3 regions of the Burkholderia metallica genome follow, and region 1 is predicted to be linked to each of the others. Evidence: riboswitches for the same ligand, from Rfam matches in the RefSeq annotation. Region 1 holds a riboswitch; each other region holds the start of a gene.
What was found. A riboswitch is a leader RNA that binds a small molecule or an ion and turns the genes downstream of it on or off. The one in region 1 is predicted to bind cobalamin.

Region 1 (7,484 bases):
CAGGTCACCGATTTCGTCGCGCCAATGGTGCCGACGGGCCTCGCAGCCGGCCGACTCGGCAACTTCATCAACGGCGAGCTGTGGGGCCGCGTGACCGACCCGACGGCACCGTGGGCGATGCTGTTCCCGGGCGCGATGCGCGACGATGCGGCGTGGCTGCCGAAGCATCCGGAACTCGTCGAGAAGTGGCATCTCGCCGACGTGTTCATGCAATACCAGATGCTGCCGCGCCATCCTTCGCAGCTCTATGAAATCGCGCTCGAGGGCATCGTGCTGTTCTTCGCGCTGTTCTTCTTCGCGCGCAAGTCGCGGCCGATGGGCGCCGTGTCCGCGCTGTTCCTGATCGGCTACGGTCTCGCGCGCTTCACGGTCGAATTCGCGCGCGAGCCCGACGACTTCCTCGGCCTGCTCGCGCTCGGTCTGTCGATGGGGCAGTGGCTGTCGCTGCCGATGATCCTCGCGGGTGTCGCGCTGATGGTCTGGGCGTATCGCCGCCGCACGGCGAACGCCGCTGCATGATGCGATGCCGATGCACGCGCGATCGGCGCGTGCATCGGCAACCTGCAGTCGATAAAAAAACGCCGGCCCTCGGGCCGGCGTTTTCATTTCGGACTGCTGCGGGACGTGCGTTACTTCATCTGCACGGAGCCGTTGACGGTGACCGACACGGTGGCCTTGCCGCCTTCGACCGCGATCGGTGCGCTCATCTTGGCGCTGTCCATCGGCGCCGCGGCCATCGCCATCATGCGCGTGTACGGCTGCACGTTGCGGCCGCTGCCGACGTTCACGTCGCGGATCGTGTAGCTGCTGTAACCGAATGCCTTCGCGGCTTCGTCGGCGCGGGCGCGGAACGACTTGATCGCTTCGGTCGTGAGCTTCTGTTCGGCCGCACGCTGGGCTTCGGGCGACAGCGAGAACTCGACGTTCGCGACCTGCATCAGATTCGACAGCTGGCCTGCGAGCTTCGACGCCGCGGCGAAATCGCGCGATTCGAGCGCAACTTCGGTGCGGCCGCGCCATGCGGAGATCTTGCCGTCGCGATCGGTGCTCGGATAGACGGAGAACGCGCCCGTGTGCGCGGTGACGCCCGATACGCCCTTCGCCTGCGACAGCGCGGCATCGGCGCGCTGGTTCAGCTGTGCGGTGAGGCTGCCCGGATCCTTGGCTTGCTGTTCGTAGAACAGCGTGATGTGGATGATGTCCTGCGGCACGTCGGCGCTGGCTTGCGACGACAGCGACAGCACGCCCGCCGGCTCCGGAAAGTGCGGATTCGCGGCCTGCGCGTGCGCGGCGGGCGACGCGAGCGTCAGCGCGACGGGCACGGCGGCGGCAAGGGCGAGCGACAGCGCGAGTGCGGATTTCTTGGTCATTGTTGGACTCCTTGTGCGAGGGCGTGCACGCGGATCGCGCGTACACGACGCGGGCGACCCGCGCGACGAAAAGAACGACAGCCGGCCCGATCGGCCGACAGCGGTTGCTTAGGCCGCGCGAATGGGCCGCGAGTTCCACGGCGATGGGGCGTACTGACCAGATTTGACCTTTGGCGCGCGCCTACTTCATCAGCTTTTCGGTGATGAATCGCCATTCGGCGCGCGTGACCGGCGTGATCGACAGCCGGTTGCCGCGTGCGAGCACGCGCATGTCGGCGAGTTCGTCGTGTTCGCGCAGCGCGGCGAGCGGCACGAGCGGCGATTTTTTCACGTAGCGCACGTCGACGAGCAGCCAGCGCGGCGCTTCGTGGGTCGACTTCGGATCGTAATAGGGGCTTTTCGGATCGAACTGCGTGGGATCGGGGTAGGGCGTCGACGACACTTCGGCGAGGCCCGCGATGCCCGGCTCGGCGCAACTCGAGTGATAGAACAGCACGCCGTCGCCGATCTTCATCGTGTCGCGCATGAAATTGCGCGCCTGATAGTTGCGCACGCCGGTCCACGGCAGCGAGCGCTGCGGTGCGTTGGCGAGATCATCGATGCTTGCTTCGTCCGGTTCGGACTTCATCAGCCAGTATTGCATGGATCGTGATCGACGCAGAAAGGGCTGCTACAAAAGAAAACGGCACCGGGCTCCGCCCGATGCCGTTGGATAGGCCCCCGCCTTGGCCGCTAGGCCGGCATCCTGAACCTGAGGTTCAGAATTGGTCGCAGTTAGCAGCACTTCGGGTACATCAGACAGAGTGACGCGCGCGCCCGTGCTACAAATTTCCGCAACCGTGCACATGGCATTGGTTCAAGGAATATATGACCTTGGCGAACCAGGCAGGGAAGCTGACTGAACTGTGATTCGATGCGCCAATTTGACCACCGTTGATCGCCGAGATCAAGGGGAATCGACGCATCGACTGAAACGTTACTGGGTTTCGTGCTGTGCGAGCACCGCGCCGAGCTGTTCGTTCATCTGGTGCATTGTACGACGGATTTCCTCCGCCGGAAATGCTTCACCGTGCCGCACGCTCGTTTGCAGGCGCAGCAATTCGGACGCGAGCGACAGCGCCGCCATCACGGCGATGCGATCGGTGCCGCGCACCGAGCTGTTCGAGCGGATTTTCGACATTTCGGCGTCGACACGCGCGACCGCTTCGAGCAGCGCCGCTTCGGTCTCGGCCGAGCAGGCGAGCCGATAGGCCTGACCGAGAATCGAGACTTCGATCTGCTTGGTGCTCATGCATGTTCTCCGTGGCTGGCCGCGTCATCGCCATCCGCACCCGCCTGCGCATCCAGCAGGTCGAGCTGGTTGTCGGCCTGCTCCGCGCTTTTCGAGCGCGGCAGTTTTTCGAGGATCGCGTTCAGTTTCACCTGGGCGTCGTCGATCTTCGCCGACAGCGTGTCGCGCTCGGCCGCGAGCGCATTGCGCTCGTCGCGCAGTTGCTCGAGTTCCGCGCGGACGGCGTCCGCTTCCGCGCGCATTTGCGCGACCTGCTCCTCGAGCGCGAGCCGTTCCGAGTGATAGCGCTTGTTCAGCGAAATCAGACGGCCAATATTTTGAGATAGGGTTTCGAGTTCGTTGAGCATTTGCTGCGTCCTCTAAAGACCCAGCATTTTAGCGCGGAATAACGCGCAATCCGACATCTGTAACGTTTCCAGTCGTAACACCCCGGCTTCTTGCCGCGAATCGGCGCTTGCCGTGCGTGTCCGGACGCTTCCTTGACGCTCGCGCGACCCGCTCCTAAACTGGCGCCGCCTCGGTGCTCGCGCGTGCAACGCGCGGTTAAACGGGAAGCAGGGTGTGGGCGCCGGACGCCCGCCAACCTGCGCTGCCCCCGCAACGGTAAGCGGCCGCGTCCGGTGACGCAGGCCGGCTCGGGCGCGTTTCGCGTACAGGTGTCGTACGCGCGACGCGGGCCACTGCGCGTCATCGCGCGGGAAGGCGAGCCGGACCGCCGCCAGCCCGGATACCGGCCGAGACGGGGAGCCCGCACGGGCTTCATGACGCGCGGCCCGCGGGGAGGCGGGGCGCGCCACGCTTCACGGAATCTTCTTCGATGCTGACCCCAATCGTCCGCGCGACGTTCACGTCACGACCGGCCGCCCGTCGCAAGCGCGCGCGCCGCACGTCGTGGGCGGCGGCGTGCGCGGCATGAGCGCCGCACGCGCCGCCGCGATCTGGGGCGCGCTGGCCGCCGCGGTCGCGCTGCTGTTCGTCGCGTCGCTGTCGATCGGCAGCGTACCGATGTCGCCGTGGCAGGCGCTCGCGTCGCTCGTGCCGCATGGCGGCGACGCGCTGTTCGCCGACATCGTCCGCACGCTGCGCCTGCCGCGCGCGCTCGCGGGCTTTGCATGCGGCGCGTTGCTCGCGCTGGCCGGCGCGCTGCTGCAGGTGCTGTTGCGCAATCCGCTCGCGGAGCCGTACGTGCTCGGCGTGTCGGGCGGCGCGGCGGGCTTCGCGCTCGTCGCGATGATCGCGGGCGGCGCATGGTGGCTCGTCGACGCATCGGCGTTCGCCGGCTCGCTCGTGTCGGTCGCGCTCGTGCTCGGCCTCGCGCGCCGCGAGCTGGGGCGCGGCGACGCGCGCGACGCATCGCCGCGGCTGCTGCTCACGGGCGTCGTGATCGCGGCAGGGTGGGGCGCGCTCGTCACGCTGCTGCTGTCGCTCGCGCCCGATGCACGGCTGCGCGGAATCATCTTCTGGCTGACGGGCGACCTGAACGGCGTGAGCGCGCCGTGGTTCGCGTGGGGCGCGCTGTTGCTGGCCGCTTGCGTCGCGCTGCCGGCCGCGCCGCAACTGAACGTGCTGCTGCGCGGCGACGCGACCGCGCTCGCGCTCGGCGTGCCCGTTGCGCGGCTGCGCGTGCGGATCTATCTCGTCGCGTCGCTGGCCGCCGCGGCCGCGGTGACGACGGCCGGCACGATCGGCTTCGTCGGCCTCGTCGTGCCGCACGCGCTGCGGCTCGCGTTCGGCAACGACCAGCGGATGCTGCTGCCGGCTGCGATGCTCGCGGGCGGCGGCGGCGTGATGGCGGCCGACCTGCTCGCCCGCACCGCGATCGCGCCCGCGCAACTGCCGGTCGGCGTGATGACCGCGTTGATCGGCGTGCCGGTGTTCCTGTGGATGTTGTTGAGGAGACCGATGCGATGACGCGCGCCGCACTGCCTGCCGCTGCCGGCGGCCCGACGAGTTACGCGGCCGTCGACCTGACGCTGAAGGCCGGCGCGCGCACGCTGCTCGACGGCTTCAACGGGGCGTTTCGTCCCGGCGAGATCTGGTGCGTCGCGGGGCCGAACGGCGCGGGCAAGACGACGCTGCTTGCGACCCTGGCGGGGCTGCAGCCGCCGGCCGGCGGACAGGTCGAGATCGACGGCCGGCCGCTGGCCGCATGGCCGCCCGCGCAGCTTGCGCAGCGCCGCGCGCTGATGCCGCAGCAACTGCACGACGCCTTCAGCGCGACCGTGTTCGACACGGTGCTGCTCAACCGCTTTCCGTATCTCGGCGGCTGGGGCTGGGAGCGCGACGGCGACCGCGCGGCCGCCCGCGACGCGCTGGCGGCGTTCGACCTGAGCGCGCTCGCGTCGCGCGACGTGCTGTCGCTGTCCGGCGGCGAGCGGCAGCGCGTCGCGCTGGCTGCGACGCTGTGCCAGGACGCGCCGTTGATGCTGCTCGACGAGCCGCTCGCGCATCTCGACCTGCATCACCAGATCGGTTGCCTGAGCGCGCTGGCCGCGTGGCTCGACACGGGCCCGCGCACGGTGCTGTTCTCATGCCATGATCTGAATCTCGCGCGGCGCTTCGCGACGCATGCGTTGTTGCTCGACGGCCGCGGCCACGCGTGGGCCGGCCCGGTGCACGACGTGCTGACGCCCGAGCGCGCGAGCGATGCGTTCGGCTATCCGCTCGTGCTGATCCGCGAGAACGGCCGCGATGCGCTGCTGCCGGCGTGGCCCGAGCGACAATGACGTTTCCTTTTTCGATGCGCGGCGCCTGCCGCGCCAACGACCCGGCTTCTCGATGACGACCCCGACCCCTTTCCCGCCCGCGATCGCGCCGCTCGACGACGCGTTGCGCAAGCGCCTGCAGCACGTGATCGACCACAAGACCAAGCCGCCCGGCAGCCTCGGCCACCTCGAGGCGATCGCGCTGCAGATCGGCCTGATCCAGCACACCGAGCGGCCGGTCGTGCAGCGTCCGGTGATGATCGTGTTCGCGGGCGATCACGGGATTGCCGCCGAGGGCGTGAGTCCCTATCCGCAAGCGGTGACCGCGCAGATGGTCGCGAACTTCCTCGCGGGCGGCGCGGCGATCAACGCGTTCTCGGGTGTCGCGCAGTGCACGCTCGAGATCGTCGATGCGGGCGTTGCGTCGCCGTTGCCGCTGTCCGACCGGCTGGTGTCGCTGCCGGTCGCGCGCGGCACGCGCAACTTCGCGATGGAGCCGGCGATGACGCGCGACGACGCGATGACGGCGCTCGCCGCCGGCGCGGCGCGCGTGCGCCTGCATGCGTCGCTCGGCACGAACGTGATCGGCTTCGGCGAGATGGGGATCGCGAACACGTCGTCGGCCGCGTGCCTGATGAGCCGCCTGCTGAGCGTGCCGATCGACGCCTGCGTCGGGCGCGGCACGGGCCTCGACGATCAGGGCCTCGCGCACAAGCGCGCGGTGCTCGGCCGCGCGCTCGTCAAGCACTCGCACGCGATCGCGCCGCTCGACGTGCTCGCGACGTTCGGCGGCTTCGAGATCGCGATGATGACGGGCGCGTATCTCGCGGCCGCGAGCGCGCGGATGACGATCCTCGTCGACGGCTTCATCGCGACCGCCGCGCTGCTCGTCGCCGAGCGCATCGCGCCCGGCGTGCGCGATTACTGCGTGTTCTCGCATACGTCGCACGAGGCCGGCCACCGGCGCATGCTCGAACATTTCGGCGCGAAGCCGCTGCTCGCGCTCGACCTGCGGCTCGGCGAAGGCACCGGCGCAGCACTCGCGCTGCCGCTCGTGCGCGCGGCGGCCGCGTTCCTCACGGAAATGGCGAGCTTCGAATCCGCCGGCGTCGACAATCGTGACGCCTGATCGCGCGCGCGGTGTGAAGGCCGAACTGCGCTACTTCTTCGTCGCGCTCGGCTACTTCACGCGCGTGCCCGTGCCGCGCTCGATCGGCTATGCGGCAGGCGATCTCGACCAGGCCGCACGCTATTTCCCGCTCGTCGGCGCATGGGTCGGCGCATGGGGCGCGCTCGTCTATCTCGTCGCGCTGCGCGCGCTGCCGTCGTCGATCGCGGTCGGCTTGTCGATGGCCGCCACGCTGCTCGCAACGGGCGCCTTTCACGAGGACGGCCTGGCCGACAGTTGCGATGCGTTCGGCGGCGGCTATACGCGCGACGACGTGCTGCGCATCATGCACGACTCGCGGATCGGCACGTTCGGCGCGGTCGCGCTCGTGATCTCGCTTGGACTGAAGTGGCAGGCGCTTGCGTCGATGCTGCCGCTGCGCGCCGCATGGACGATGATCGCCGCGCACGCGGCGAGCCGCGCGGCGGCGGTGAGCCTGCTGATGACGCTCGACTACGTGCGGCCGGAAGGCAAGGCGAAACCGGTCGCGCAACGGCTGGGCGCACGCGCGGCGTGCGTCGCGGCGCTCTTCGGCTTGCCGTGGCTGTTCTGGCCCGACTGGCGCATGGGTGTCGTCGCATGTGTCGCGCTCGTGCTCGTGCGCGCGTGGGCCGCCCGCTATTTCGTGAAGCGGATCGGCGGTTATACGGGCGATTGTCTCGGCTTCGCGCAGCAACTGTGCGAACTGGCGATTTATCTCGTGGTGCTCGGATGGACGTCGTCCTGATCCGTCATCCGGCCGTCGGCGTCGAGCCGGGCATCTGCTATGGACGCAGCGACGTGCCGCTCGCCGCCTCGGCCGGCGCCGGCGCGCAGGCCGTGCGCGAGCGCCTGTCGGCCTGCCGCGCACCGCTGCCCGAACAGGTCTGGACGAGCCCGCTGACACGCTGCGCGTCGGTGGCCGAACGGCTCGCGCACGCATGCGACGTGCCGCTGCGGTGCGATGCGGG
Region 2 (7,484 bases), 940 kb from region 1:
ACGCGCGCATGAACCGCATCGTCGAAATCGAGCGCCGCGAGCCGTGCGCGCGCTGCGTGAATCCGGTCGCCGAGTGCGCGCTGCGCGGCGGCATGACGCGCGCGAAACGCATCCGGATCGAGATCGAACGCGAGCCGCGCCTTCACGATCCGCTCACGCTGCGCGGCGTCGAAGCAGTTCTCCAGTTCGATCATCAAGCCGAAGCGGTCGAGCAGTTGCGGCCGCAGTTCGCCTTCCTCGGGATTCATCGTCCCGATCAGCACGAAGCGCGCGTCGTGCGCATGCGACACGCCATCGCGCTCGACGATGTTCACGCCGCTCGCGGCGACGTCGAGCAGCGTATCGACGAGCCCGTCGGCGAGCAGGTTCACCTCGTCGACATACAGCACGCCGAGATGCGCGCGCGCCAGGAGGCCCGGCTGGAAGCGCACGCCGTTTTCGGCGAGCGCGTGCGCGAGATCGAGCGTACCCGTCACCTGTTCGTCGCTCGCCGACAGCGGCAGCGTGACGAACTGCCCTTCCGGCAGCAGCTCCGCGAGGCCGCGCGCGGCGGTCGACTTCGCGGTGCCGCGCGGCCCGCTCACGAGCACGCCGCCGAGCGACGGGTCGATCGCGGCGAGCAGCAGCGCCTGCTGCAGCGCGTCCTGCGCGACGAGCGCCGCAAACGGAAAAACCGCGCGGGCGCGGTGCGTCGTCGGACCGGTCATCGCCGTCCTCCTTCCTGGAATTGTTCGCTCGCGAACCAGACCGCTTCGATCCGTTCGCGATAGTCGCCCGGCTGCTGCCACAGGCCGCGCTGCATCGCCTCGACGAAGCGTTCGCAGATGCCGTGCAGCGCCTTCGGGTTGTACCGTTCGAGGAACGCGCGGGTCGCATCGTCGAACAGGTAGGCGTCGGCGACGAGCGCGTACTGGTGGTCGGACAGCACGCGCGCGGTCGCGTCGTAGCCGTACAGATAATCGACGGTCGCGGCCATTTCGGCCGCGCCCTTGTAACCGTGGCGCTTCACGCCGTCGAGCCATTTCGGGTTGATCACGCGCGAGCGGATCACCCGCGCGATTTCCTCGCGCAGCGTGCGCATCTTCGGCGCGGCCGGGTTCGCGTGGTCGCCGTGGTAGAGGCTCGGCTGCTGCCCGGACAGATGCCGCACGGCCGCGGTCATCCCGCCCTGGAACTGGTAGTAGTCGTTCGAATCGAGGATGTCGTGCTCGCGGCTGTCCTGGTTCTGCACGACGACGTCGATCGTCGCGAGCCGCTCGCCGAACACGTCGGCCGCCGCGTCGCCCGCGCTGTTCTGCGCATACGCGTGGCCGCCCCACTGGCGATATGCGTCGGCGAGGTCGGCGTCGGTCTGCCAGCGGCGCTGGTCGATCAGGTCCTGCAAGCCCGCGCCGTAGCTGCCCGGCCGCGCGCCGAACACGCGCCAGCCGGCGCGGCGCCGCGCCTCGTCCGGCGCGACGCCCTGCGCGATCCATTTTGCGCGTTCGCGCTCGATGCGCGCGCGGATCGGGTTCAGTGCCTCGGGCTCGTCGAGTGCGGCCACCGCCTGCACGGCCGCATCGAACAGGTGCATCAGGTTCGGGAACGCGTCGCGGAAGAAGCCCGACACACGCAGCGTCACGTCGATGCGAGGCCGGTCGAAGATCTCGATCGGCAGGATCTCGAAGTCGGTCACCCGGTGGCTGCCGTGCGCCCATTTCGGCCGCACGCCGAGCAGCGCGAACGCCTGCGCGATGTCGTCGCCGCCGGTACGCATCGTCGCCGTGCCCCAGACGGACAGCCCGATCGCGCGCGGATAGTCGCCGTGATCCTGCTGGTGGCGCTCGATCAGTTGCTGCGCGGATTTCAGGCCGAGCGACCACGCGGCCTGCGTCGGCACCGCGCGGGTGTCGACCGAGTAGAAGTTGCGGCCGGTCGGCAGCACGTCGGGGCGGCCGCGCGACGGCGAGCCGCTCGGCCCCGGCGGCACGAAGCGGCCGTCGAGCCCGCGCAGCAGCTGGCGCATTTCCTCGCCGCCGCACGCGTCGAGCGCGGGCAGCAGCGTCGCGCGCACGCGTTCGATCACGGCGAGCGTGTGCTGCCATTCGCCGGGAGGCGTCGCGTCGGCGCCCGTGTCGCCATCGTCCGCCGCGCACAGCGCGTCGAGCCATTGCTGCGCGAGCCGTTCGAGCCGCTCGCGCGTATCGCCCGCATGGCGCCACGGCGACGCGTCGAGCGCCTGCAGGATCGCCGGGCGCGGGCCGACCCACGGCGCGGCCCAGTCGGCCGCGAGCGGATCGAAGTCGTCGCCGAGCGCGAGATCGCGCGCGAGCGCACCGATCAACCCTGCGCGGCCGCCCTTGCCGTCGCCCACCGGAAAGCGCGCGAGCGCGAGCAGCGTGTCGCGGCGCTGCCGATCGGCCGGCGACAGGCCGAACACGTGCAGCCCGTCGCGGATCTGCGCTTCCTTCAGTTCGCACAGCCATGCGTCCACGCGCGTGAGCAGCGCATCTTCGTCGCCCGTATCGAGCGGCGGCGACACGCTCAGTTCGTCATGCAGACGATGCTCGGCGATCGTCGCGAGGATCGTCTTGCGCAGCAGCTTCGCGCGCCGCGCATCGACCATCAGCGCTTCGTAGTATTCGTCGACCTGCCGTTCGAGATCCTGCAGCGGGCCGTAGTTTTCCGCGCGCGTGAGCGGCGGCATCAGGTGATCGACGATCACGGCCTGCGCGCGGCGCTTCGCCTGGCTGCCCTCGCCCGGATCGTTGACGATGAACGGATACAGGTGCGGCAACGGCCCGAGCGTCAGGTCGGGCCAGCACGCGTCGGACAGTGCGACGCTCTTGCCCGGCAGCCATTCGAGGTTGCCGTGCTTGCCGAGATGGATGACCGCGTCGATGCGGTACGCATCGCGCAGCCAGAAATAAAACGCGAGATACGCGTGCGGCGGCACGAGATCCGCATCGTGGTAGCTCGCGTAGTCGTTCTCGCCGCGCGAGCGCGACGGCTGGATGCCGACGAACACGTTGCCCGCGCGCCAGCCGGCGATCGTGAAGCGGCCTTGCCGCAGCGTCGGGTCGGCTTCGGGCGGACCCCAGCGTGCGTTCAGCGCATCGCGCACCGCCGCCGGCAGCCGCGCGAAACGCGCGACGTAGTCGGCCAGCAGGTAGCTCTGGAACGCGGGGCGCAATGTGTGCACGGCCGGGTCGTTGGTCACGCCTTCGGTGAGGCGCGCGATCAACGCGTCGCCGTCGGGCGGCAGGTCGGCCACCGCGTAGCCCGCGTCGCGCAGCGCCGCGAGCACGCGCAGCGCGGACGCCGGCGTGTCGAGGCCGACGCCGTTGCCGATCCGCCCTTCGCTTTGCGGATAGTTCGCGAGGATCAGCGCGATGCGCTTGTCGGCGTTGTCGAGCGTGCGCAGCCGGCACCAGCCGCGCGCGAGCGCCGCGACGAACGCGATCCGCTCGGCGTCCGGCTGGTAGCGCACGACGTCGACTTCGGTATGCGGGCAGCGACACGCGAGCCCCTTGAAGCTCACCGCGCGCGTGACGATGCGGCCGTCGACCTCGGGCAGCGCGATGTGCATCGCGATGTCGCGCGCATGCAGCCCCTGGTTGTCGGCGACCCACGCGTCGCGATTGCCGCCGGACAGGATCACCTGCAGCACCGGCGCGTCGCCCGCGAGCACGTCGTGTTCGGGGCTGTCGATCGCGCCGGCCGCGAACGCGGTCGTATTCAGCACGAGCGCGACCTCGTGCGTGTCGCAAAGCTGCGTGATGACTTCGCGGCTCACCGCGTCCTTCAGCGACGTGACCGCGATCGGCAGCGGATTGAGCCCCTGCTCGACGAGCGCATCGGCCAGCGCGTCGAACACGGCCGTGTTCGCGGCCTGCCAGTGCGCGCGATAGAACAGGATCGCGACGACGGGCGCACCGGGCGTCCAGCGCGGCCGCCAGTCGTCGACGCTCGCGCGGTCGCGCGCCGGGTGATACAGCGCCGCGGCCGGCAGCGGGCGCGGCAGTTCGGGGGCGTCGCCGAACCCGAGCGTGTGGAACGCAATGCTGCGCAGCAGCGCGTCGGCGTTGTGCACGCCGCCTTCGCGCAGATAGCGCCACCACAGCCGGCACAGGTCGGGCGCGACGGTACTCTTCGCGACGAGGTTCGGGTCTTCCTGCAGGTCGCCCGAGAACATCGCGAGCTGCTGCCCGCGCTTCGACGCGAGCGACACGGCCTGCTCGATCCCGTACGGCCAGTACGCCTCGCCGCCGAGATGGTCGATCACGACCGCCTTCGCGTGCCGCAGCACGTCGTCGACATAGAAATCGACCGACGCCGGCTGCCGCAGGAACGTGACGTTCGCGAGCCGCACGCTCGGGAAACCGGCCGGCAGCCGCGGCACGACGCTCGCGAGCAGCGACAGCGTCGTGTCGGCCGAACTCAGGATCACGATGTCGGCCGGTTGCTGATCGATCCGGACGACGCCCTGCGTATCGTCGACGAAGCCGCCCGGCGTGGTGCGCAGGAGATGCATCGTCCGTTACGCCTGTTGCGGCTCGGCCGCGCAAGCGGCGTCGAACGCACGCTGCAGCGCGGCCGCGTCGAGATCCTCGCCGATCAGCACGAAGCGGCTCGCGCGCGTTTCGCCGTCCTGCCAGCGACGGTCGAAATAGCTGTCGAAGCGGCGGCCGACACCCTGGATCACGAGCCGCATCGGCGCATCGGGCAGCGCCGCGAAGCCTTTCGCGCGGTAGATCGTGTGCGCTTCGACCACGCGCTGCAGCGCGGCGATCGTCGCTTCGCGCGTGCCGGCGTCGCCGGACACGACCACCGAGTCGAAATCGTCGTGATGGTGGTCGTGATCGCCGTCGTCGGCCGAGCCGTGATGATCGTGACGCAGGTGGATCGTTTCTTCCGATGCCGATTCGAGCCCGAGCAGCATCGCGAGATCGAGTTCGCCGCGCGTCGCGCGCACGATCTTCACCTGCGGCGGGATCTCGTCGCGGATCGCGGTTTCGATCTGCGCGAATTGCGCGTCGCCGACGAGATCGGCCTTGTTCACGATCACGAGATCGGCGGACGACAGTTGATCGGCGAACAGTTCGTGCAGCGGCGATTCGTGATCGAGGTTCGGGTCGGCGCGTCGCTGCGCGTCGACGGCCTGCGGGTTTTCCGCGAACTGGCCGCTCGCGGCCGCCGGCCCGTCGACGACGGTCACCACCGCGTCGACCGTGAAGCTGTTGCGGATCGTCGGCCAGTTGAACGCCTGCACGAGCGGCTTCGGCAGCGCGAGGCCCGACGTCTCGATCAGCACGTGGTCGATGTCCGCGCGGCGCTCGACGAGCGCCTCCATCACCGGATAGAACTCTTCCTGCACGGTGCAGCACAGGCAGCCGTTCGCGAGTTCGTACAGCTGGCCCGACGCTTCGCCCTGCGCGCCGTCGGCATCCTCGCAGCCGATGCCGCAGCCCTTGAGGATTTCGCCGTCGATGCCGAGTTCGCCGAATTCGTTGACGATCACCGCGATGCGGCGGCCTTCGGCGTGCTGCAGGATGTGGCGCATCAGCGTCGTCTTGCCGCTGCCGAGAAAGCCCGTGACGATCGTGACGGGAAGCTTGCGTAGGGTCATGGTAGGTCCTGTGTCGGAAATGGATCAGCGCGGGATCGTCGCGTCGAGGGCGGCGTGGCAGTTCGGCTGGCGGATCGCGCGCATGCCGCCGCGCGGACAGCCGCGGCACGGGCGGAACGACGAATCGGACATGGTGCTTCCTTGCGAACGGTCGACATCGTGAATGCCAACACGGCTGCCGCCGGCCCGGCTCGCGCTGCCTGCCGTTCGCCGCGCCGGCCGGCGCGCGCTCGCGCGGCGGCAGATCGGCGGAGGCAGCGTGCAACGCGCGGGCGTCGGGCCTGCTGCGGCCGTGGACGATGCGCCGCCTCCCCGCGGCGCTGTACCCCAATGTTCGGGCCGGTATCCGGGCTGACGAACACGCCGCTTCGCCTTCCCGGATGCGCGCGGCATCCAGTGGCGGTCGTCCGCATGCATCGGCATGCGGCGAAGCGGCGTTGCGTGGCGCTTGCGCGCGACGCGTTCGCTTACCGTTGCGGGGGCAGCACAGGTTGGCTCGACTGCGGCGCAGGCAGGCTCCCTGTTTCCCGTTTAACTGCGCGCACCGGAGCGGCGCGCGCGAGCACCAAAACGCGTGCGAGTGTAGGCGGCGGTGCGGGGAGCGTCAAGGCGAACGGGGCCGCCGGGCCGCATCCGGCACGGCCGTCGCGCCGCGTCGCAGGCCACGCGCGGCGGTTCGCGCGGGCGGATCGCTGTGCTATCGTATGCGCCGCGTTCGGTGCTCGCAGGCGCATTCCGCGCCCGCAGTTAAACGGGAAACAGGAGGCGGCTCCCCGCCCGGCCTGTGCTGTCCCCGCAACGGTACGCCGCCCGCGCGACGCGCTTCCCCGCGCACGCGCCCGTGCCGCCCACGATGCCACTGCCCTTCAGCCGGGTGGGAAGGCCGCGGCCTGGCAAGCGGCCAGCCCGGATACCGGCCGACGCAAGGGGCGAGCCCGACGCTCGCCGAACGCCCGATCCGCGGGGAACGGATGGGGTGCGCCTTCCGCCCGCGTTCGCGCGGGCTTCGCTCGATCCGTGATGCGTGACTTCCTAGCTGGCCGCCGCCGTGCCGCCCGCCTGCCCTTTTCCACTGTTTCGACACGGTGCGCGCCGTGCCGCGCCCGATGAGCCGCGCGTGGCTCGTCGGCGCCGGCCCCGGCGACGCCGACCTGCTGACGCTCAAGGCCGTGCACGCGATCGGCGCGGCGGACGTGCTGCTCGTCGACGATCTCGTGAATCCCGACGTGCTGCGCCATGCGCGTGCCGATGCGAACATCGAGTACGTCGGCAAGCGCGGCGGTCATGCGTCGACGCCGCAGGAGGCGATCGTCGCCGCGATGCTCGCGCACCTGCGCGCGGGCCGCAGCGTCGCGCGGCTCAAGGGCGGCGATCCGTTCGTGTTCGGCCGCGGCGGCGAGGAGCTCGCGGCGCTCGGCGCGGCGGGATTCCCGGTCGAGGTCGTGAACGGCGTCACCGCGGGCATTGCCGCGCCGGCCGCACTCGGCATTCCGGTCACGCAGCGCGGCGACGCGCAGGGCGTGATCTTTGTCACGGGCCACGGCGCGGGCGCCGACGAGCCCGACTGGCGCGCGCTCGCGGCCACCCGCATGACGATCGTCATCTACATGGGCATCCGCCGGCTCGACACGATCGCAGCGGCGCTGCGTGCTGGCGGCCTGCCCGGCGACACGCCGTGCGCGGCGATCGAGCATGCGACGCGCCCCGAACAGCGTCACGTACTCGCGACGCTCGATACGCTCGTCGCGCGCATCGGCGCGGCCGGCATCGGCTCACCGGCCATCGTCGTGATCGGCCGCGTCGCGGCGCTCGCCGACGATCCCGCAGTACGCGCCGCGCTCGGCGGCAACGCATGATGCGCGTCGCGCTGGGCGTC
Region 3 (7,484 bases), 920 kb from region 1:
ATGTACGAGCCGTAGAAGAACGGGTCGCCTTCGCAGATCACCGCGACGTCGCGCCCCGCATCGAGGTGGGCGGCGACGATCTCGGCGGCCGTATCGTAGAAATCGGCGATCACCGTCTCGTAGCAGAGCGGCGGCGGCAGCGCCTCGGTCGTCACCGGGTAGACGAGCGGCAGTTGCGTTTGCGTGTCGTGCAGGTGCGCTTCGACGATGCCGTACGCATTGCCTTTCTTGCCCTTCGCGACGAAATACGCGACCACGGGCGCGGCCTGCAGCACGCGCAGCGCCTTGATCGTCATCAGTTCGGGATCGCCGGGGCCGACGCCGACCCCGAACAGGCGTCCACGTGCGGTCGTCATTCGACCTCCGTCGCGAGCGCATTGACCGCCGCGGCCGCCATCGCGCTGCCGCCGCGCCGGCCGAGCAGCGCGACGTACGGCACGCCGCGGCTGTCGGCGTCGAGCAGCGCCTTCGATTCGGCCGCGCCGATGAAGCCGACCGGGAAACCGAGGATCAGCGCGGGGCGCGGCGCGCCGGCGTCGATCATGTCGAGCAGGTGGAACAGCGCGGTCGGCGCATTGCCGATCACGACGACGCTGCCGCCGAGGTGCGGACGCCACAGTTCGAGCGCGGCGGCCGAACGCGTATTGCCGAGATGCCGCGCGAGATCGGGCACCTCGGGCTCGCCGAGCGTGCAGATCACGCGATTGCCGGCCGGCAGCCGCGCCCGCGTGATGCCTTCGGCGACCATCCGCGCGTCGCACAGGATCGGCGCGCCGGCCGCGAGCGCCGTGCGGCCCGCGGTGCCGGCGCCGACGGAGAAGCGCAGGTCGCCGACGACGTCGACCATCCCGCACGCGTGGATCACGCGCACCGCGAGTTTTTCGAGGTCGGGCGGAACCCGTGACAGGTCGGCCTCGGCGCGGATCGTCGCGAACGACCGGCGGTAGATTTCCTGCCCGTCGCGAATGTAGTCAAGCATCGGTGGTGTCCTGGCTGTGCCGTGCGCCCGTCAGTCGGGCCGCGGCCTGGTCTATCGTCAGATGGCGCGCGAGCGGGGCGCCGAGGCCCGCGGCCGCGTCGCGCCGGTAAAGGTCGTAGTGCGCGGGCGCGATCGCGACGAGCGTGTGCGTCGCGGGATGCGGCAGCGCACAGTGGCGCTCGCAGCCGCTCAGGTGGACGTCGGCCGCATGGCCGAGGCGCGCGGCGAGCGCGAGCGCATCGTGTTTCGTGTCGGCGCGCGCCTTCGCGCAGCCTGCGCTGCCGGCGCACGCGACGAGCGACGCGAGCGGGTCCGACGGCACGCAGACGAGGCCGAGCGACGCGAGCGCATCGAGCGTGGCCGAAGCGCGTTCGTTCGGCACGCCGTGCAGAAACACGCCTTGCCACGGCGTCATCGACAGCGTGCCGTCGCCGTCGGTTTCGGCCAGCGCGGCCAGCCGTTCCAGTTGCGTTGCGTCGAGCCGGCCGAGCACGAATTGCGCGCCGACGTTGCAGCGCACCGCATCGCGCGAAGGATGCGCGCCGAAACGCAGCGCCGGGTCGGTGCGGGCGCGACGCCAGCCGGCGAGCGCCGGATCGGCCGCGAGCGGGAAGGGCAGATGGTGCTGCGCGCGTTCGAACAACGCGCGCTCGCCGCGGGTGGCGAGCAGCGCGCGCATGCGCGTGACGTCCGCCGGCGCGAGATCGACGAACGCGAGCAGCCACGCGCGCGCGAGCGCGACGACTTGATCGGGCGCGACATCGACCGACGCGGGTCGATCGTCGCGCGCGACCGGCGGGCAGCCGGCGAGCCCCGCCGCGACGCGCACCGCGCCGTCGCCGCGACGCCACGCGGCCAGCCAGATGTCGTGCGGATGATCGAGCGCCGCGACCGATTCGCCGCCGTCGAGCTGGATCGAGAATTTCGGCGACAGCTCGCCGCGGCGCGGCTCGCGCGCCAGCATGTCGAACAGCGGCGCGGCGAGCGCACGGCTGTCGACGAGCGCGGCGGGATCGTGGCCGGCGAGCGGGCTGAGCATCACGTTGCGGACGTCGTCGCTCAGGGCGACGGCGGCCGCATCGGCCGCTGGATGCCCGGTGGCGTCGATGCGCGGGCCGAGCCCTGCGTCGACGAGCGCGCGCGCGAGCGCGTCGGCCGCGCCGTCGCGGATACCGCGCAACTGGAGATTCGCGCGATTGGTCGCGTCGATCGCGCCGGAGCCGAATGCGCGCGCGGCGGCGGCGATCGCGCGCGCCTGGCGTACATCGAGCCGGCCGCCCGGCAGCTTGATCCGGCACAGCCCGCCGTCGGCGGCCGCGACCACGCGCACGAGCCCCGGGCAGGCCGACGGGCGTGCGGCGGGCGACGCAGGAATCGAAACGGGGGCGGAACTCAACGGGATACCGGGGCAGTGTCGCGCCGCGGCCAACGCACCGGTACACCCCGCCCGACGCCGACTGGCACGCACGCACTTTCTGGCCGGCAGGTCTCCTGGCTGACAGGTCGGCGCCGGCTCCCGGCCTTCCCGGTCGAACCAGTGGCGTGAGGGGGATCGGCTCGCTGTCTACAGTTGCGGGGGCAGCCACAGCGGCGCGCGGCGCGCCCTGTGTTCCCTCTTCGGCCCCGAAGGGCACCGGCGAACGAACGGCCGTAGGATACCCGATTTCGGCACCGCTCCGACATCGGCGATTGCGCTGCAACCGTGTCGCAGCATGGCTGTGGCGCGCTGCGCGCGGTCGCGCGAATGGTACGATTGTCGGCTCGACGTACGCTCGGCGCGAGCCGATATCCGCGATGATGAAACTCGGCAGGACGGAGCTGTTTGGCATGGGGATCGCTTTGGCCATGTCGGGCATCGCTGCATCGGAGGTGCTCGAAAGCCTGCTGATCCCGTTTGCGCCGTCCGCAGCGTGGCCCACGCATGTCGCGCTTGCCAGCCTCGGCGTGCCGATCGTGGCGGGCGGAACCTGGCTGTTCAGGCGAGGCGGCGGACAACCGCTGGCATGGCTGCTGCTCGGCTGGCTGCTGGTCGCATCGGTCGTCGGCGTGTATTCGATCTTGCTGACTCATATCGTGGGCATACCGCTCGGCTGACCTCGCTGCCACGCTCCGCGTCCGGACGGGCCGCGCCGACGGCAATCGACGGATCAACGCGCGGCGGCACGATCGCCGCGCATCGCAACAAACTGGATGAAATCGAACGATGGGGAAGGGTGCATGACGGCGTGGCTGACGATAGTGGGCATCGGCGACGACGGTTACGCGGGGCTCGGCCGCAGCGCGCGCCGCGCGCTGCTCGACGCGACGCTCGTCGTCGGCGCGAAGCGGCATCTCGACATGCTGCCCGCGCGGCTGCCGGCCGCACGCGAAACGTGGCCGTCGCCGTTCGACCTCGCCGGCGTGCTCGCGCGGCGCGCGGCGCCCGTGTGCGTGCTCGCGAGCGGCGACCCGATGCTGTTCGGCGTCGGCGCCACGCTCGCGCGCACACTGGCCCCCGACGAATGGCGCGTGCTGCCCGCGCCGTCGTCGCTGTCGCTCGCGGCCGCGCGTCTCGGCTGGGCGCTGCAGGACGTCGGCGCGGTCTCGCTCGTCGGCCGCCCGCTGGCGACGCTCGCGCGTCACCTGCTGCCCGGCCGACGCCTGTTCGTGCTGAGCGCCGACGGCCGCACGCCGGCCGCCGTCGCGGCCGAACTCGTCGCACGCGGCTTCGGGCCGACGCGCATCAGCGTATTCGAACACCTGGGCGGCCCGCTCGAGCGGCGTCTCGACGGTCTCGCGCAGGACTGGCGCATCGACGAGACGGCGGCGCTCAATCTCGTCGCGCTCGACTGCCGGGCCGGCCCCGACGCACCGCGCCGCGCGCTCACGCCCGGCCTGCCCGACGATGCGTACCGTCACGACGGCCAGCTCACCAAACGCGACCTGCGTGCGATGACGCTCGGCCGCCTCGCGCCCGCGCCCGGCGAACTGCTGTGGGACGTCGGCGCCGGCAGCGGCTCGATCGGCATCGAATGGATGCGCGCGCATCCGTCGTGCCAGGCGATCGCGATCGAAGCGCACGCGGAGCGCCAGCGCTTCATCGAGCACAACCGCGACGCGCTCGGCGTGCCGGGCCTGCAACTCGTCGCCGGCCGCGCGCCCGATGCGCTCGCGGGGCTCGCCGCGCCCGATGCGGTCTTCATCGGCGGCGGAGCGACCGCACCCGGCGTGCTCGACACCTGCTGGGCGTCGCTGAAACCCGGCGGCCGGCTGGTCGCGAACGCGGTCACGCTGCAAGGCGAGATCGCGCTCGCCGCATGGCGCGATGCGCACGGCGGCACGCTCACGCGCGTGTCGCTCGCGCACGCCGAGCCGCTCGGCCGCTTCGATACGTGGCGGCAACCGTTGCCGGTGACGCTGTACGACGTGCGCAAGCCCGAAGCCGCCGACCCGGCCGCCACCACCGCCTCGTCGGCCACGACGAACCCGACGGACGCATGATGCGCGACGAAACCCCCGAACAGCCTGCGCCGCTACGCTTCGGCTACACGACCGGCAGTTGCGCGACCGCGACGTCGCTCGCCGCCGCACGGCTGCTGCTGGCGGGCCGCGCGGACGACGCGGTCGAGATCGTGCTGCCGAAGGGGCAGCACGTGATGATGCGGCTCGAATTCTGCCGCACCACGCCCGACGGCGCGGAAGCCGGCACGCTCAAGGACGCCGGCGACGATCCGGACGTCACGCACGGCGCGCTGATCTTCGCGCGCGTCGCACTCGCGGCGGCGCCCGGCGTGCGGTTTCACGCGGGGCCGGGTGTCGGCACGGTCACGCGCGCGGGGCTGACGCTGCCGGTCGGCGAACCGGCGATCAACCCGGTGCCGCGCCAGATGATGACGACGCACCTGCAGGCGCTGGCGGCCGAGCACGGCTATGCGGGCGGCTTCGACGTGACGATCGGCGTCGAAGGCGGCGAAGCGCTCGCGCTGAAGACGATGAACCCGCGCCTCGGCATCGTCGGTGGGCTGTCGATTCTCGGCACGACCGGCATCGTGCGGCCGTTCTCGTGCTCGGCCTATATCGCGTCGATCCATCAGGGCATCGACGTCGCGCGGGCGAACGGCATCGCGCACATCGCCGCGTGCACGGGCAACGCAAGCGAGGACGCGATGCGCGCGCACTACCGCCTGCCGGACATGGCGCTGATCGAGATGGGCGATTTCGCGGGCGCGGTGCTCAAGCACCTGCGGCGCGCGCCGGTCGGGCGGCTGTCGATGTGCGGCGGCTTCGGCAAGCTCAGCAAGCTCGCGGCCGGCCATCTCGACCTGCACAGCCGCCATTCGAGCATCGACCTGCCGCTGCTCGCGCAATGGGCGGCCGAGGCCGGCGCAAGCGATGCGCTGCAGGCCGCGATGCGCGCCGCGAACACGAGCCAGGAAGCGTTGGCGCTCGCGCACGCCGACGGCGTGCCGCTCGGCGATCGGGTCTGCGCCCACGCGCTGCGCGTCGCGCGCGACATCGTGCCGCCGTCGGTCGCCGTCGAGATGTTCGCGATCGACCGGCAGGGCCGCTTCGTCGGGGAGGCGCGATGAGCGCGCGCATCCTGCTGCTCGGCGGCACCGGCGACGCACTGAAGATCGCGCGCGCGCTCGGGCCCGGTCACGTGTATAGCCTCGCCGGTCTAGGCAAGGTACCCGACGACCTGCGCTGCGACGTGCGCGTCGGCGGCTTCGGCGGTGCCGCCGGGCTGGCCGCGTATCTGCGCCGCGCCGGCATCGGACTCGTGATCGACGCGACGCATCCGTATGCCGCGCGGATCAGCGCGAATGCCGCTGCCGCCGCGCACGAAGCCGGCGTGCCGCTGTGGGCGCTGCGCCGCGCGCCGTGGGTGCCGCAACCCGGCGACGACTGGCGCATGGTCGACGACTGGGCGGGCATCGAGGCCGCGCTCGCGCCGTTCCGGCGGCCGCTGTTCACACTCGGCCGCGAACCGCTCGCGCATCTCGACGCGATCCCGCCGCACCAGTTCTGGCTCGTGCGCTGCCTCGACGCGCATCCCGGCCACGCGCGGGCGCAAATCGTCGCCGCGCGAGGGCCGTTCACGCTCGACGGCGAGCGCGCGCTGTTCGCGCTGACGGGCATCGACGTCGTCGTCAGCAAGAACAGCGGCGGCGCGGCCACCGAAGCGAAGCTCGACGTCGCGCGCGAACGCCGGCTGCCGGTCGTGATGCTGCGCCGCCCGCGGCTGCCCGACGCCGACCGCACGTTCGATTCGGTCGCGGCGCTCGTCGACGCGCTCGACCCGGCCGCGCGCGCATGACGCCGCGCGGCCGGTCATCCCATGAATTGACGGAGATTTTTCGATGACGGTGTATTTCATCGGCGCGGGCCCCGGCGACCCGGAGCTGATCACGGTGAAAGGCCAGCGCCTCGTGCGTACGTGCCCGGTGATCCTGTATGCGGGCTCGCTCGTGCCGGCGGCCGTGCTCGACGGCCATCGCGCGGAGCAGGTCGTCAATACGGCCGAACTCGACCTCGACGCGATCGTCGCGCTGCTCGCCGGCGCGCACGCGAAAGGGCAGGACGTCGCGCGCGTGCATTCGGGCGATCCGTCGCTGTACGGCGCGATCGGCGAGCAGATCCGCCGTCTCAAGACACTCGGGATTCCATACGAAATCGTGCCCGGCGTGACGGCCACGGCCGCATGCGCGGCGACGCTCGGGGTCGAGCTGACGCTGCCCGGCGTCGCGCAGACGGTGATCCTCACGCGCTTCGCGGGCAAGACGACGATGCCGGAAGGCGAGGCGCTCGGCGCGCTCGCCGCGCATCGCGCGACGCTCGCGATCCATCTCGGGGTGCGCCATCTCGCCCGCATCGTCGACGAAGTGCTGCCGCACTACGGCGCCGATTGCCCGGCCGCGGTGATCTATCGCGCGAGCTGGCCCGACGAGGAACGCGTGACCGGCACACTCGCCGATATCGTCGGCAAGGTGCAGGGCACGCAGATCGAGCGCACCGCGCTGATCCTGATCGGGCGCGTGCTCGACGCCGAAGGATTCGCGGATTCGACGCTGTACGCGAGCGCCGGCTGATTGCGCACGGCGCCGCCGGTACTTTCAGGCAGACTGGGCCACGTCGCGCGATCACCGCGCGGCGCGCAAGCCCCCTTGCAAGGACACTTTTGAATGGGTACCCGTATTCGAGCACGCATGTCCGCCCTGGCGGGATGGACGGTCGCGCTGCTGGCGGCATCCGCGGCCTGCGCCGCCGGCGAAGCGAATGAAGCCCGAGCGGTGCCCTTTGTCGAGGTCGCGAAATCCGCCGCGCCCGATCGCGACTGGCAGCACCGGCTTTGCGCGTTGGCGTCGGCATCGTGCGGCGCTACCGGCCAGTCCGGCGACGCGGACGACGCGCCTTTGCTGTACCGGGCCAGGAACGATACGTCGGGCATCTACTACGCGACCCTGCCGGGCCCGCGGCTGCTGAAAGCGCGTTTCGCGTCCGCCGCCGGCTGGAAGATCGTGCAGCA

Region 2: another riboswitch for cobalamin. It lies ahead of cobW (cobalamin biosynthesis protein CobW); the one in region 1 lies ahead of WJ16_RS12630 (FecCD family ABC transporter permease).
Region 3: another riboswitch for cobalamin. It lies ahead of cobG (precorrin-3B synthase); the one in region 1 lies ahead of WJ16_RS12630 (FecCD family ABC transporter permease).

Annotation. Positions count from the first base shown of each region.
Region 1 covers NZ_CP013401.1:2,802,816-2,810,299, reverse strand. Annotated here, with positions in the region: gene lgt (prolipoprotein diacylglyceryl transferase) at 1-519, shown strand, start outside; gene WJ16_RS12655 (SIMPL domain-containing protein) at 630-1,370, opposite strand; gene WJ16_RS12650 (EVE domain-containing protein) at 1,552-2,013, opposite strand; RNA gene ssrS (6S RNA) at 2,084-2,265, opposite strand; gene WJ16_RS12640 (cell division protein ZapA) at 2,347-2,661, opposite strand; gene WJ16_RS12635 (ATPase) at 2,658-3,008, opposite strand; cobalamin riboswitch at 3,163-3,414, shown strand; gene WJ16_RS12630 (FecCD family ABC transporter permease) at 3,574-4,572, shown strand; gene WJ16_RS12625 (ABC transporter ATP-binding protein) at 4,569-5,387, shown strand; gene cobT (nicotinate-nucleotide--dimethylbenzimidazole phosphoribosyltransferase) at 5,440-6,495, shown strand; gene WJ16_RS12615 (adenosylcobinamide-GDP ribazoletransferase) at 6,485-7,261, shown strand; gene cobC (alpha-ribazole phosphatase) at 7,246-7,484, shown strand, end outside.
Region 2 covers NZ_CP013401.1:1,859,046-1,866,529, reverse strand. Annotated here, with positions in the region: gene WJ16_RS08315 (magnesium chelatase ATPase subunit I) at 1-707, opposite strand, end outside; gene cobN (cobaltochelatase subunit CobN) at 704-4,513, opposite strand; gene cobW (cobalamin biosynthesis protein CobW) at 4,520-5,608, opposite strand; cobalamin riboswitch at 5,929-6,193, opposite strand; cobalamin riboswitch at 6,307-6,544, shown strand; gene cobA (uroporphyrinogen-III C-methyltransferase) at 6,715-7,464, shown strand; gene WJ16_RS08295 (cobalamin biosynthesis protein) at 7,461-7,484, shown strand, end outside.
Region 3 covers NZ_CP013401.1:1,881,058-1,888,541, forward strand. Annotated here, with positions in the region: gene WJ16_RS08390 (precorrin-2 C(20)-methyltransferase) at 1-356, opposite strand, end outside; gene WJ16_RS08395 (precorrin-8X methylmutase) at 353-979, opposite strand; gene cobG (precorrin-3B synthase) at 972-2,375, opposite strand; cobalamin riboswitch at 2,444-2,632, opposite strand; gene WJ16_RS08405 (hypothetical protein) at 2,774-3,073, shown strand; gene WJ16_RS08410 (bifunctional cobalt-precorrin-7 (C(5))-methyltransferase/cobalt-precorrin-6B (C(15))-methyltransferase) at 3,197-4,459, shown strand; gene WJ16_RS08415 (cobalt-precorrin-5B (C(1))-methyltransferase) at 4,459-5,547, shown strand; gene WJ16_RS08420 (cobalt-precorrin-6A reductase) at 5,544-6,275, shown strand; gene cobM (precorrin-4 C(11)-methyltransferase) at 6,319-7,047, shown strand; gene WJ16_RS08430 (hypothetical protein) at 7,141-7,484, shown strand, end outside.